Regions from separate parts of the Geobacillus sp. GHH01 genome, predicted to be linked through region 2. Evidence: riboswitches for the same ligand, from Rfam matches in the RefSeq annotation. Region 2 holds a riboswitch; the other holds the start of a gene.
What was found. Region 2 has a riboswitch for S-adenosylmethionine ahead of GHH_RS04005 (methionine biosynthesis PLP-dependent protein). Riboswitches for the same ligand answer to the same signal wherever they lie in the genome.
Positions count from the first base shown of each region.

Region 1 (7,746 bases), 1.3 Mb from region 2:
GCCCGGTTTCAATTTAATGAGCCCTTTTTCTTGCAGCATCGATAAAATGCGGCCATGGTCGGCGACCGAGTTGCTCATGATGATCGTCGCGCCGTCCGGCAGTTCTTCAATGCTTTTGTATTTTTTCGAGTATAAGCCGATCGGCTCGATATGAATGCCGCCGGCGTTGACGAAATCATAGCCGTACTCTTTCTTTTGCGATTCCAAATACGGAATGTGTTGGAAATAGTTGGCGTCGATTTGCTTCTCAGCCAGCGCTTTGTTCGGCAAGATGTAATCTTGGAACGTAATGATCTCCAAGTCGATGCCTTTTTTCTTCAAAATCGGTTTCGCTTTTTCCAAAATTTCCGCATGCGGCACGTTCGACGCACCGACTTTCAACTTCACCAATTTGCCGTCTTTGCCGCCTTCCGCGCTGTCGTTATTGTTGCCGCCGCATGCCGCCAAAGCGAGCACGAGAATGGCGGCGAGCAACACACCCAACCATTTCTTCATCAGTTGTTTCCCCCTTTATCGTTTATCGATTTTCGAAGTGACAAAGTCACCGATCAGCTGAATGATAAATACAATGACCAACACCAATACGGTTGCGACAAATGTCACATCGTTATGGTTGCGCTGGAACCCTTCCAAATACGCCAAGTTCCCAAGCCCGCCGGCGCCGATGGCTCCAGCCATCGCTGTATAGCTGACGAGCGACACCGCCGTCACCGTAATGCCGGAGACAAGCGCCGGCAATGACTCCGGCAGCAGCACTTTCCAAATGATCGTCCACGTTGAGGCACCCATCGCTTGGGCTGCTTCGATGACGCCTTTATCAATTTCGCGAAGAGCGATTTCGACCATGCGGGCGTAAAACGGCGCGGCCCCAATGACCAAAGCCGGCAGCGCCGCATTGGCGCCAAGCATCGTCCCGACGAGCCAGGTGGTAAACGGAATGAGCAAAATGATCAAAATAATAAACGGAATGGAGCGGAAAATGTTCACAAACGCCGCAATCACGGTATTGACAAACCGGTTTTCCCATAGGTTGCCCTTCGCTGTCAAAAATAGAAGCAAGCCAAGAACGATTCCGAGGACGAAAGTGGCCGCCACCGCCACTCCCGTCATATACAGCGTCTCGACCGTCGCCGCCCACATCGTCTCCCATTGCACGTTCGGCAGGAGGTTAGCGAGCATCGTGAATCACCTCCACCGCCACTTGCTGGCGTTGAATGTAGTCAAGCGCCCGGTCGATTTCATCGGCCGCTCCGTCGAGGTGAATGAACAGCACCCCATAGGCACCTTGATGGGTTTGCGAAATTTTCCCTTGCAAAATGTTGACATCGACGGCAAACTGACGCACCACTTCGGTGATGAGCGGCTTTCCGGCTGCCGCGCCGACGAACGTCAGCTGCGCGATCAGCCCGCTCGGGTATTGGCCAAACAAATGGGAAATCGCCTCTTCCGTCTCCTCGGGCTCGATCAGCTGCTTGACGAACCGTTTCGTAATCGGCTGCTGCGGGTTGCGGAACACATGCAGCACGTCGCCTTGCTCGACGATTCGGCCGCTTTCCATCACCGCAACGCGGTCGCAAATTTTGCGGATGACGTGCATTTCATGGGTGATCAGCACAATCGTCAGCCCGAGGCGCTTGTTGATGTCAACGAGCAAGTCCAAAATCGCATCGGTCGTCTGTGGGTCCAACGCCGATGTCGCCTCGTCGCAAAGCAGCACTTTCGGGTTGTTGGCGAGCGCCCGGGCGATGCCGACCCGCTGCTTTTGCCCGCCGCTCAGCTGCGACGGGTAGGCATCCTCGCGCCCGGAAAGGCCGACAAGTTCGATCAATTCATCCACCCGCTTGTTCCGCTCCTCTTTCGGGACGCCGGCAATTTCAAGCGGAAAGGCAATGTTTTCCCTGACTGTGCGAGACCAAAGCAAGTTGAAATGCTGGAAAATCATCCCGATTTCTTGGCGCGCCTTGCGCAGCTCCCGACCTTTCACGCGCGTCATATCGCGCCCGGCGACGACCACCCGGCCGCTCGTCGGCTTCTCGAGCCCATTGAGCAAGCGGATGAGCGTGCTTTTCCCCGCGCCGCTGTAGCCGATAATGCCGAAAATTTCTCCTTCGCGAATCTCAAGCGACACATTGTCGACGGCCGTGACTGAGCCGTTGGCCGCTTGATAGATTTTTGTCACTTGTTCGAGTGTAATCATCGTTTCACCTTCCTTCCCAAGCGGCAGAGCGCAAAAAGAAAACCTTTCTGCCCGCAGAGAACAGAAAGGTATTGTGCACCATTCCGTCTCTTATCTCTCAAAGCAGGCCGCTTTGTGTGAATTGGCACCATTTCAGCGCACGCGCTGACGGTTGCCGGGCTTCATTGGGCACATCCCTCCACCTCTCTTGATAAGAGCGCAACAATCGCCTATGCAATTGATTTACGAATGTGATTGTATCACCGCTTGTCGAACGCTGTCAACAATTTTTTCACCCAACATGCCGATACGGTTTAGCCAAATGGAGGAGCGATTCAAGAAGCAACAGCTGACGGAAGCTTCCTGACACGTGCACTTCTTGCAGGCGGACGAGCTGCTGCAGCTTCAGTTCGCCGTTCAGCAAGGACGCGAGCGCTTCTTTGGGGCCGCGCACGGTCAATGTTTTCCGTTCATCGTGTTCCATCCCTAAAGCGGCTGGTTCCTTGCCGATCAACAGCAAGGCGGTTTCATCCCCACTTTCAAACCGAACACACAGCTGCTCATCCGGCAAAATCGGCATCAAATGACGCAACGCTTGCATCCGTTCCACGAACTGCCCGACTAATTCACGCATTTCCATGGATATCCCCTCCCCCATTTTTATTTTTTCACTTCCACCTGAAGAGGAGAAATCCTTTACAAAAATCTCGACAACCCGTTGACGAACGAGCGCCGTTTTTGTCATTTCCCAAGAAATGTGTCAAACAGCGTCAAAAAAAGGCGAATCATCGGGACGGCAAGCAGGCTTGAATCACTTCGTACAAATACGGAACGGAATGAAAGGCATACCACTTGCCTGCGACCGTTCCGTCCCTAAAAAGAAGCAGGCAAGGAACGCTTTCAATTTTCCACGCAACGGCCTGCTCAGGGATATAGTTGATGTCCGTTTCGTAAAACGGCAGCGCCGGAAACAACTGCTCCACCACCGTTAGCATCCGCCGCGCCAGCTGGCACGTGCCGCACAGCGGGGTATACAAGTAAAGGGCCAGAAGCGGCTCGACTTCCACCACTCGCATGACATCGTTTCGGTCGATCGCTTTCACTCGCCTCTTCCCCTCATGAGCGATTCGATGCGGACGTCGAAACGAGCGCGCAACAGCACTTGCGCCAAGTGCCAAGGCGGAGCGGCCGCCACTTCGCGATACGCCCGGTCAATGTAAAGATGCTCCGCCTCTGGAAACATGCGGCGAAACTGCCGGCGCAATTTTTCTCCCGCCTCATCGGCATCGGCCAAGACGTATACATCGCATCCTTCCAGCTCATCGGCCAGCTCCTCAAGGCGCGCATCACTGATCGTGCCGTTTGTGCAGACGATGACGACTGGTTCGTTCAGCACCGCCGCCACTTTTTGCTTGTCTGATCGCCCTTCGACGATGATCACTTTTTCCACGCGTCGCATGTCCGACCCACCTAACTTCAAATGAGGATACTATTATTGTATGTCTTGCGCCGGCCAAATGTTGAAAATGAAAAGCAACGGCCATCCACCGTTGCCTTTCAACACCAGCCCGCTTCCCCGTCGCAATCGACATATTTTTGGTCCGGCTCAACGGTAGCGGTCACCTGTTTGTAAATTCTTCCGTTTTGTTCGGTATACCCCTTTTTCAACGGGACGGCCGCCGGAAGCGGAAGGCGCCCGATGAGCTCTCCTTCCTCGTACAACTCCAGCGAGCGGCCGTTCAGTTTGCCGATGATCCGGTCCGTGACATCTATGCGCGTCGTTTGCAGCGCCATCGCGAGCACCCCTTTTTTCAATCAAATTCCGGTATGTATAGAGTGCCCGAATCGAAGCGAAGATTGCAGGAACGTTTATCCTTCGTTGATCATCGCCTCGTATTGTTCCGCCGTCAACAAATTGTCGATTTCGCTCAAATCATTCGGTTTGACGACGATCATCCACGCTTTGTCATACGGCGATTCGTTCACGTACTCCGGATGGTCATTTAACGCCTCATTCACTTCAACGACCGTGCCGCTGATCGGCGCATACAATTCCGAGACCGTTTTCACCGATTCAACGCTGCCGAACGGCTCGTTCGCCGTAACCTCTGCGCCGACTTCCGGCAGCTCGACAAAGACGATGTCGCCAAGCTCTGATTGGGCGTAATCCGTAATGCCGATGCGCACGTTCTCTCCTTCCACGCGCACCCACTCATGCTCCTTTGTATAGCGAAGTTCTTTCGGCGTGTTCATCGTATCCCTCCATTGCGACAAAATGTATATTCCTTTTCATCATAACCGATTTTCCGCAAAAACTCACTGAATTCACCCGATTTTGCAAAAAATTTTTTATGTCCCCGCCGCGAAAAACGCCTCGTATTCTTGTTCGCGAAAGCCCACGACGACCCGCTCGCCGTCCGTCAAAATCGGCCGTTTGACCAACATCCCGTCCGAGGCGAGCCAATCGAGCATCTCGTCTTCCGATGCGCGGTCGAGCTTGTCCTTCAAGCCAAGCTCGCGGTATTTCATCCCGCTCGTGTTGAAAAATTTTTTGAGCGGCAGCCCGCTTTGACGGTGCAAACGGGCGAGCTGCTCTTTCGTCAGCGGCTCGTCGACCAAATGCACCGTTTGCACCTCAATGCCGTGTTCATCCAACCATTTTTTCGCCTTCCGGCACGTTCCGCATTTTGGATACCAATAGAGCGTGAGCGCCATCTTCACTCCTCCCTTTCATTTCCGCTGTGTGGCAAACAAATAAGAAGCACCAGGCAAACGCCTGGCACTTCCCATTATCACACAATATACCGTTCGGCTTCAATGAGCGCGGCGGCCGCTTCGCGTTTTTTCGCGATCACGTTGATCGGCGTATGGCGCGTCAGCCGTCGGAGAGCGGCGAGCATCATCCGCAGCGTGTCTCCTTGTTCGACGGCGACGAGCGTTTCTTTCGCATGGGCTTCAATTTCATTGAACGCCTCTTGGCAGAAAATTTGCGTGTACAGCAATTTTTGTTTGTTTTTCTCCTCACCGCTCGCCTGAATCGCTTTTTCCGTGCGCAAAAGCGCTGATTCCATCGCATAAATGTTCGAGACGATGTCGGCGATGTTGACGAGCACTTCTTGCTCTTCTTCAATGCGCTGGCCGTATTTTTGCGCCGCTAAACCGGCGACCATCAAGGCGATTTTTTTCGCGTTGCGCACCAAGTATTTCTCTTGTTCCAGCGCGCCCGTCCCCGGCTCTTCGGCGGCCATCATCATCAGTTCTTCCTGAAGCTGCTGCGCTTTTTGGAAGAGCGGCAGCTCGCCTTTTAACGCCTTTTTCAAATACATGCCCGGCACGAGAAGGCGGTTGATTTCGTTCGTCCCCTCAAAAATGCGGTTGATGCGCGAATCGCGGTAGGCGCGCTCAATTTCGTATTCCTGCATAAAGCCGTACCCGCCGTGGATTTGCACGCCTTCATCCACGATGTAATCGAGCACTTCCGTGGCAAAAAACTTGTTCAATGAGCATTCGATCGCATATTCGGCGATCGATTTCGCCACTTCTTTGCCATCTTTCGCCTTTTCCGCATCAAGCAGGCCCATCCGTTCATCGAACAAGCCGACCGTGCGGTAAACCGAGCTTTCGGCGGCATACAGGCGCGACGCCATCGTCGCGAATTTTTCCTGCGTCAACGTAAACTGCGAAATCGGGCGTTTGAATTGCTGGCGCTGATTGGCGTATTTGAGCGTGATTTCAAGCGCCCGCTTCGCGCCGCCGACCGCCCCTAACCCAAGCTTGTAGCGGCCGATGTTCAAAATGTTGAAGGCGATGACATGGCCTTTTCCGATTTCACCGAGCACGTTTTCTTTCGGCACCGGCACATCTTGCAAAATGAGCGTTCTTGTCGACGAGCTTTTAATCCCCATTTTCTTTTCTTCCGGACCAGTTGAAACGCCCGGGAAGTCGCGTTCCACGATGAACGCGGTGAAATGTTCGCCGTCGACTTTTGCATAGACGACAAACACATCAGCAAAACCGGAGTTGGTGATCCATTGTTTTTCGCCGTTTAAAATGTAATGCGTGCCTTCCGCGTTTAATCTCGCCGTCGTTTTCGCGCCGAGGGCGTCCGAACCCGAGCCAGGCTCCGTCAAGGCGTAGGCGGCGATTTTTTCGCCGGTCGCTAAATACGGCAAATATTTTTGTTTTTGTTCTTCCGTGCCAAACAACACAATCGGCAGCGAGCCAATTCCGACGTGCGCCCCGTGCGAAATGGCAAAACCGCCGGCCGGCGCCATTTTTTCCGCAATGATGGCCGAACTGACTTTATCTAGGCCCAAACCGCCGTATTCTTCCGGAATGTCAGCGCTTAACAAGCCGAGCTCGCCCGCTTTGCGAAGCAATTTCACGGAACGGTCAAACTCGTGGTTTTCCAAATGCTCGAGCTGCGGGAGCACTTCATTGTTGACATACTCTTCCGTCGTTTTGGCAATCATATGATGTTCGTCGGTGAAATCTTCCGGCGTAAACACGCGCTCCGCCGGAATGTCTTCAATCAAAAAGCTGCCGCCTTTGATCGCTTCTTCCATCGTTTTGGCCATCGTTGATTTCCTCCCCCGAAAGATGATTGATGATCCGGGCGGCAACGCCGCCCGGGAAATAGACGTTCCATGCAGCCGGGCAAATGCGGATGCATGCCTCGCGCGAGCTGATGAAGCCCGCTCGCTGTCAGCTGCCGCTACAGCAGCTCAAACACGCCGGCCGCTCCCATGCCGCCGCCGATGCACATCGTGACGATGCCGAACTGCACGTTGCGGCGCCGCATTTCGTAAAGCAAAGACAAGGTCAGCTTCGCGCCCGTGCAGCCGAGCGGGTGGCCTAGAGCAATCGCCCCGCCGTTGACGTTGACAATGTCTTCATCCAACCCAAGTTCGCGGATGACTTGGATCGATTGCGAGGCGAACGCTTCGTTCAGCTCGATCAAACCGATGTCGGACAGCTCAAGGCCGGCCAGCTTCAACGCTTTCGGCACCGCAGCGACCGGGCCGATCCCCATCACTTCCGGCGGCACGCCGGCAACCGCGAACGAACGAAACTTGCCGAGCGGCTTCAAGCCGAGCGACTCCGCTTTTTCGCGGTCCATCACCATGACCGCCGCCGCCCCGTCGCTCATTTGCGACGCGTTGCCGGCGGTGACGGTGCCGTTTACCGCAAACGCCGGCCGGAGTTTCGCGAGCGTTTCCATATTCGTGTCCGGGCGCACGCCTTCATCTTGTGTAAAGACGACTTTCTCCTCAACGAGTTTGTTGCCTTCTACTTTGCGCACCGTCACCTCGACCGGCACGATTTCTTCATTGAATTTTCCTTCGGCAATCGCCTTGGCGGCGCGCTGGTGGCTGCGCACCGCGAATGCGTCTTGGTCCTCGCGGCTGACGCCGTATTTTTTCGCCACTTGCTCGGCAGTGTGCCCCATCGACATGTAGTATTCCGGCGCTTCTTCCGCCAAGCGGGCGTTCGGGCGGACGACATGCCCCATCATCGGCACCATGCTCATCGATTCGACCCCGCCGGCGATGACCGTGTCGGAATGGCCG
Region 1 is NC_020210.1:3,060,448-3,068,193, forward strand. It holds gene GHH_RS15150 (MetQ/NlpA family ABC transporter substrate-binding protein) at 1-495, opposite strand, end outside; gene GHH_RS15155 (methionine ABC transporter permease) at 511-1,179, opposite strand; gene GHH_RS15160 (methionine ABC transporter ATP-binding protein) at 1,169-2,197, opposite strand; SAM riboswitch class I at 2,285-2,394, opposite strand; gene GHH_RS15165 (hypothetical protein) at 2,469-2,816, opposite strand; gene GHH_RS15170 (thioredoxin family protein) at 2,962-3,279, opposite strand; gene GHH_RS15175 (toprim domain-containing protein) at 3,276-3,635, opposite strand; gene GHH_RS15180 (YusG family protein) at 3,734-3,970, opposite strand; gene gcvH (glycine cleavage system protein GcvH) at 4,046-4,429, opposite strand; gene GHH_RS15190 (arsenate reductase family protein) at 4,526-4,891, opposite strand; gene GHH_RS15195 (acyl-CoA dehydrogenase family protein) at 4,969-6,753, opposite strand; gene GHH_RS15200 (acetyl-CoA C-acetyltransferase) at 6,891-7,746, opposite strand, start outside.
Region 1: it holds a riboswitch for S-adenosylmethionine, as region 2 does, so the genes downstream of both, GHH_RS15160 (methionine ABC transporter ATP-binding protein) here and GHH_RS04005 (methionine biosynthesis PLP-dependent protein) in region 2, are expected to answer to the same signal.

Region 2 (7,746 bases):
TGTGAGGTACGAACACAAACTCCGGCTTTCCGGCGAACAAGCCGCTGTGCAGTTGTTCATGAAGGCGCTCGAGCACGTCGTTTGGCTCCACCTTCAAATAAATGATGTTGCTTGTCGGATAAAACGAGCTGAATTTCGTCACTTTGATCGGAATGGGAGGTGTTTCCGCCGCAATGCGGCGCAACTCTTTCGCCATTTTTTTTATTTGCTCCTCATCCGCTTCAAATGGGTATTTCAGCGTAATATGCGGGGGGATGAGGGCGTAATGGCTGTCGTACCGTTTCCGGTACGAGTTGGCGAAGTCTTGAATCCGTTTTGGCGGAAAGATCACAATGCCGTACTTCATTTTGTTTTCCCTCCTTGAACCAGTTCTTTTTCCACGCGCAGGAAACGCACGGAATGGATGCGGCGGCTTCGACATCTTTGAAGTTGCTCCGTTTTGTCCTATAACGATAAAACAGCGGCTACGGCTCGGGGGACATCCGGCTGCCAATACGTCCACGCATGACCGCCTTCGAACTCATGGTACGTATAAGCAAACCGTTTTTCCATAAACAAGTCCCGCGCCATTCGATTCGGGGTGATAAAATCGCGCACATGGCCATCCGTCGTTTTCACCGCTGTTTCCTCTGTGCCAACAGAATGGTAAAGCGAAAGGAGCGATGGATCGCGGAATGAGCGGATGCGCGCCAATACCGAGTCATCGATATAGGGGGACTGCATGGCGATTTTCCCAAATGTATGCGGATACAACAACCCGGCTAGAAGCGACACCGTTCCGCCGAGCGAATCGCCGATCAGCGCCCGGCCTTTGCCCATTTGGTATGTCGGCAGTTCGCGGTCCAAAAACGGGACGAGTTCATGGGCTAAAAAACGAAGGTATGCTTCGTGCTTTCGGCCTTCCGGGTGGTATTTCTCGTAGCGGTCGTTGACGTTCCGATACGGGATGCCGACGACGATCGTCCGGTCGATTGTTCCTTCTGCCATCAGCGTTTCGATGACGGTTTTCATTTTTCCATACATAAAATAATCTTTGCCATCTTGCGCGATTAATAAAGAATATTTGTAAAGCGGCGAAAAATTGCTTGGCAAGTAGACGAGCAGTTCGATTTCTTCTTGCAGCTCCCTGCTGTAAAGCGTATAATCGCGCATCGTTCCTGTTGCTGTCGCCATGACCATCCTCCATGAAAGCGTAAGTTCATCTGTTATTGTAACATATTTGCGCCAAAAGATGTTAACGAAGGGCTCGAATTTTTTGCGAATTTGCCGAATCGTGCCATTCACAAAAAAATGGCTTGCAAAAACGGGGGGAATGCGCTACATTTTTTATTAAAATTAGAAAAATTGAATACGCGTCTCATTCTTATCAAGAGAAGCGGAGGGAACTGGCCCAATGAAGCTTCAGCAACCAGCCGCCCGGCGGCCAGGTGCTAAATCCAGCGAATTGAGCATTCAATTCGGCAGATAAGAAGAAGCATGACCATGTGCGTATGGAAAAGTCTTCTTCTTAGAAGACTTTTTTTATTTACTCAAGCGGCCGCTCCCTCAACCGAGGGGCGTCGAGGATCAAGGCCCTCGGCCGCTGCCCGACAGACAGCGGCGCTTCGTTGGGCGTCAAATGGTCGGCCGTTGATCCATGATGGAATTTTCAGCAGAAGGAGAGAGATGAGATGGAGAAACTGGAGACGTTGTTAGCGCAAATTGGCAATCGGAGCGAAACGGTGACGGGGACGGTCAACCCGCCCGTCTATTTCTCGACCGCCTACCGCCATGCTGGCATCGGAGAGTCGACCGGGTTTGACTACATCCGCACCGGCAACCCAACGCGCAAAATCGTCGAAGAAGCGATCGCGAGACTGGAAGGCGGCGACCAAGGCTATGCGTTCAGCTCCGGCATGGCCGCCATTCAGACGGTGCTCGCCTTGTTTGAGAGCGGAGACGAGTTTCTCGTATCGGCCGACCTTTACGGCGGCACGTACCGCCTGTTTGAGCGCGGCTGGCGCAAGTACGGTCTTGGGTTTCATTACGTTGACTTTGCTGACCTCGATGCAGTGGAAGAAACGATAACGGAAAAAACGAAAGCCATTTTCTTGGAAACGCCGACGAACCCATTGATGCAGGAGACGGATATTGCCGCTGTCTCCGCGCTTGCCAAACGGCATGGGCTTTTGTTGATCGTTGACAACACGTTTTATACACCGGTGCTTCAACGCCCGATCGAACAAGGCGCCGATATTGTCATCCACAGCGCCACGAAATATTTAGGCGGCCATAACGATGTGCTGGCTGGCCTTGTCGTCGCCAAGGGCGAGGATCTCTGTCAACGCTTGGCCGAGTACCAGAACGCCATCGGCGCGGTGTTGTCGCCGTTTGATTCATGGCTGCTCATTCGCGGGATGAAAACGTTGGCTCTCCGGATGCGTCAACATGAAGAAAACGCCAAGCGCATCAGCGCCTTTTTGCGCGAACATGAAGATGTGACTGACGTCCTGTACCCAGGGCGAGGAGGGATGCTGTCATTCCGGATTGCCGATGAAAAGTGGGTGAACGGGTTTTTAAAAAGCTTGCGCCTCATTACGTTCGCGGAAAGCTTAGGCGGAGTTGAAAGCTTCATCACGTACCCGGCGACGCAGACGCATGCGGACATTCCAGAGGAAATCCGCATCCAAAACGGCGTCTGCAACCGACTGCTCCGCTTCTCGGTCGGCATCGAACATGCGGATGATTTAATCGCCGACTTGGCGCAAGCGTTCAAACACATGAAAGAGGTGTAAGCGATGGAACGGGAATGGTCGTTTTCAACGAAACTGCTCCATAATGAATGGAAAGTCGATCGCCACACGGGAGCGGTGAGCGTGCCGATCCAGCATGCCTCCACGTTCCATCAGTTCGATTTCGATTCATTCGGCAAATACGACTACAGCCGCTCCGGCAACCCGACGCGCGAGGCGCTCGAGGAAACGATCGCGGCGTTAGAAGGCGGCGTGCGCGGATTCGCCTTCGCTTCTGGCATGGCGGCCATTTCGACGGCGTTTTTGCTCTTGTCCCGAGGCGACCACGTCCTCGTGACTGAAGACGTCTACGGCGGCACGTACCGGATGATCACGGAAGTGTTGACCCGCTTTGGCATCGAGCATACGTTTGTCGATATGACCGATTTAAACGCAGTGGCCGAAAACATCCGACCGAACACGAAAGTCATTTATATGGAAACGCCGTCCAACCCATTGTTAAAAGTGACCGATATTCAAGGCGTCGTCAAACTGGCGAAAGCGCACGGCTGTTTGACGTTCTTGGATAATACGTTCATGACGCCGGCGCTGCAGCGGCCGCTTGACCTTGGCGTCGATATTGTCCTTCACAGCGCCACGAAATTTTTAGCCGGCCATAGCGACGTCGTCGCCGGATTGGCCGTGGTGAAAGATGAAGAGTTGGGAAAAGAGCTGTACAAACTGCAAAACGCATTTGGCGCTGTCCTTGGCGTCCAAGATGCGTGGCTTGTGCTGCGCGGATTAAAAACGCTCCACGTCCGGCTGAAGCAGTCATCTGAATCAGCGGCCGCCATCGCCCAATATTTGGCTTGTCACCCAAAGGTCGAAGAAGTGTATTATCCGGGGCTCGAGAACCACCCAGGCCATGACATCCAGCGCCATCAAGCGGACGGGTTTGGCGCCGTGCTGTCGTTCCGCTTGGCCGATGAAGAAGCGGCCCGGACGTTCGTCCGCAACGTCCGCCTGCCCGTGTTCGCCGTCAGCCTTGGGGCGGTCGAGTCAATTTTATCGCACCCAGCGAAAATGTCGCATGCGGCGATGCCAAAAGAAGAGAGGCTCCGGCGCGGCATTACCGACGGCTTGTTGCGGCTGAGCGTCGGGCTTGAGGATGTCAACGATTTGATCGCCGATTTTGAGCAGGCGTTGTCGTTTGTCAATGAGCATCCATCGGTCGTTCCGACGCGGTAACGACAAAGGTATGCATCGTTTCGGCGGATGCATACCTTTGTTTTTTTCGTTACACTTCCCGAACAAAGTTGACGGCTGTCAGCGGAATGAGCACCGTGCGCGTTTCCCGCTCGTATCCGCCCGCTTCCGCCCTAAGCTCGATCGTTCCGTCCTCGACATCGGTGAGTCGTCCCTCTATTAAGTTGTTGTCCGTCGCGACTTGGATCGTTTCCCCGATGAGGCGGCGGAGCTGCTCTTCGAATGTGGTCGCAAAGTCCATTGTCTCCTCCCTCCTTTCAGTCTAAAAGGCCGGTGATTTAAGGAGAAATACTGCTCTCCAACAGTGTTTCTCAAATTGAAAAAACTTGCAACACCATCACTTCATTCCTTGTGATTTCTCATAAATCGAGCGAATCCATTGTTTTTCATCAGCCTTCTAAACGGGTGATGGCTTGAATGCTGGCAAACGGAATGTAAACGAAACGCCCGAGCGCATCCTCAAGCACGGCATAATCGTTTCGGACGGCGATGACTGTGCCGCTCACCGGGCCGAAATTGACCGTAATTTCTACTCTCTCCCCAATCAAGTCCTCGAGCTCGTCGCCAATATCTTCCGCGGGTGGCGCCCCTGTGCGCAACTCGGTCAAAATGGCTTGCAACAGTTCGCGCTCGTCCTCCAAAATGTCCCGCTGTTCTTGCTCCTCATCAAGAATGCGGCGCAAAATTCGTTCGGCATCTTCCCCGTGATCGGCGATGGCTTCTAATAGAGAGACAATTTGTTCGACGGCCGAATCATCCAAATCTAGTTTTTCAAGCCATTTGCGGATCTTTTTCAGCTCTTTCACTGCTTCGCGCAAATGTTTATGTCCCAACGCCTCTTCCTCCTTCCTTTTCTTCCATTCGTTAACTACGTTATGCACCGCTCTTTCATTCGACACGGGTGCGTATCCGAGGAAGAAAGAACGATTTTTTTAGCCACGGGCATGGGGAAAACGGTTGAACTTTGTCGGGGGAATGACAGGTAAATGATAGGACAATTCTACTGTTTTCCTAAAAAATCAACGATTGCCTCTCACCGTTAAGAGAAAAAATGGATATATAGTGGATGAGGTGATTGATGATGGTGCCAGAGCGAAAAAAAGACTTCATCAGCGTCGTCATTCCGTGTTATAACGCATCCCGTTATATTGAGGACTGCCTAAATGGGCTGTTCAATCAAACATATCGCCAGTTTGAAGCGATTATTGTCGATGACGGATCGGACGATGGGAGCGAAGAAGTCGTGAAGCGGTGGATGAACGACCATTCCCCGTTCTTCCCGGTCGTCTATATCAAACTCCCGCGCAACGTCGGTTTTGCCGGGGCGCTCAATGTCGGCTACTTTTTAAGCAAAGGTGAGTACATCGCTGTCCATGACGCCGACGATATTTCCCATCCGGAGCGGTTCGAAAAACAATGGAAATTTTTGAACGAGCACCCGCACATCGCTTTAATCGGCACGAATTACGCCGCCTTTCCCGACGGACACTTCGACCGAAAGACGCCCGCCAACTGGCTCGCTTACGGGCGCGACATCCGCCGCGTCTATGTGGAAGGGAAACATTGCATTTGCCACGGCACGATCATGTTCCGCGGCGCCGTGTTTGACCAACTCGGCGGGCCGACAAGGCGGATTCGCGGCGCCGAAGATTATGAGTTTATTGTCAAATGTTTAAACGCCAAGCTGGAAGTGGAAAATTTGCCTGACATTTTGTACTACTACCGCAGCCATCCGCAACAGCGCTCGCGCCAGTTTTATAAGAAAGGAGGGAGCTGATCATGCGCGTATTCATGGTGCTAGATGGCCTTGACTTTGGAGGAACGGAAACGCACGCCTTCAGCCTAGCGAAAGAAATGGCCGCCCGCGGCGTTCATGTGGCCGTCGCCGCCCGCGGCGGGTCACTGGCCGATCGTTTTAGGGAAGCCGGCTGTTCAATTTATTTCATCGATTTTCCAACAGCGATCGAGATAGACGAACAACGGAAAGAACAGCTCATTCAGCAGCTTGAGGCGGTGATGAAGAAGGAAAACATCTCGATCGTTCATGCCCACCAGACGCCATCCGGCATCCTCGCTGCCACCGCTGCGCGCCGCCGCGGCATCCCGGTCGTCTTTACCGCCCATGGCACGTACTATCCGCCAGCCGAGCTTGAAGAGATGCTCCGTCTTGCTTCTGCTGCGATTGCTGTCAGTCCGCCCGTCGAGCGGCATATTGTCCCGCTCATTTCCAAACGGGTTCTCATCCCGAACGGCATTGACACGAACGAGTTTGCCCCGCTCGGCCGCGGAGGGCGGCAGACGCTTGGCATCCCGGACGACGCCTTGGTCATCGTCTATAGCAGCCGCCTCGCCTGGGCGAAAGCTGGCATTTGTTTTATGTTTTTAAAAGCGTGCAAAGATGTCAAACGGCTGTTTCCGACCTTGCACGCCGTCGTTGTCGGAGACGGCCCGCGCTTTTCTGACGTGCAGAGCCTTGTCCGCCTCATTCACCAAACGTGCCGCGAGTCGTTTCTCCATCTCGTTGGCGAACAAAGCGATATGGCTGTGTATTACTCACTCGCTGACGTTGTTGTCGGCACCGGCCGTGTCGCTCTAGAAGCGATGGCATGCGGCAAACCGGTGCTCGCCGCTGGCAACCACGGCTACTTCGGCGTTGTCGAGCCAAGCGGTTATGCCGAAGCATGGGAGTGTTACTTTGGCGATCACGGCTCGCGCCAAGGGTGCAGCCGCTATCTTCTTTCCCAAGACTTAAAACGGCTGCTTGCCTCCCCCTCATACCGCGAACAACTAGGCACGGCCGGACGGGAGTGGGTGAGACAGCAGTTTCATATCAAAACGTGTGTCGACCAAGTGCTTGGCGTATATGCATCCTTGTTGAAAGGGGAATCGTCATGATGAAAAAGGTGTTGTATATCGGTTGGATCGGCTTTCAAAACGTAGGCGACGAGCTGTTATGGAATCTTTTTGCCTCCTATGCCCGCCAATACGCCCCGGACGTTCAAATCATCCCATCGACGCCCAAGGTCAACTGGAAAGATACGAGCCCGTACGACGCCGTCGTGCTCGGCGGCGGTTCGCTCTTGCTTCCAGGCTACATGGCCGTTTTGCAAGAGGCGCACGAAGCTGGAAAACCAATATGGATATGGGGAAGCGGCATTGACTGGATCGGTGAAGCTGAAACCGACGCCTTGTGTGCAGGCGCTAAGCCAGCGCTTCACCGCCACTTTTCCGCCAACGACGTCGAGCTGTTCCGCACCGTCCTCGCCTCGGCCGCCTTTGCCGGCATTCGCGGCCCGCTCAGCGAAGCGGTATTAAAAACGTTAGGCGCCTATCCTGCAAACGTCCGCGTCATCGGCGATCCAGGGCTGTTATTGCAGACTCCCGCCTCAGCCGAACCGCCAAACAAAGAAAAAACGATCGGCATCAACTGGGGGACGACATACAATCGCCTATTCGGCCAACACGAAACACTCGTCGAAGACACCCTCGCCCGCGCTGCCAAAATGTGGATCGCCTCCGGCTACCGGATTCACTTGTACATCGTCTGGCCGAACGACCGCTCCGCCTGCGAGCGGCTGTACAAAAAAATTAACTGCCCGGAGCGCGTCACCTTCGACCGCGCACTATATGACGAACGGCAGTTCATCGAGCGGCTTCAGCCTCTTGCCGCCACCGTCAACTTCAAACTCCACGCTAATTTGTTGTCCCTGGCCGCCGGCGTCCCGGCCGTCATGCTCGGCTACCGGTTTAAAGTGTTCGACTTCGCCGC
Region 2 is NC_020210.1:779,647-787,392, forward strand. It holds gene GHH_RS03995 (YjcG family protein) at 1-346, opposite strand, end outside; gene GHH_RS04000 (esterase family protein) at 445-1,173, opposite strand; SAM riboswitch class I at 1,361-1,471, shown strand; gene GHH_RS04005 (methionine biosynthesis PLP-dependent protein) at 1,671-2,774, shown strand; gene metC (cystathionine beta-lyase) at 2,778-3,959, shown strand; gene GHH_RS04015 (hypothetical protein) at 4,009-4,218, opposite strand; gene GHH_RS04020 (hypothetical protein) at 4,367-4,810, opposite strand; gene GHH_RS04025 (glycosyltransferase family 2 protein) at 5,059-5,754, shown strand; gene GHH_RS04030 (glycosyltransferase family 4 protein) at 5,757-6,872, shown strand; gene GHH_RS04035 (polysaccharide pyruvyl transferase family protein) at 6,872-7,746, shown strand, end outside.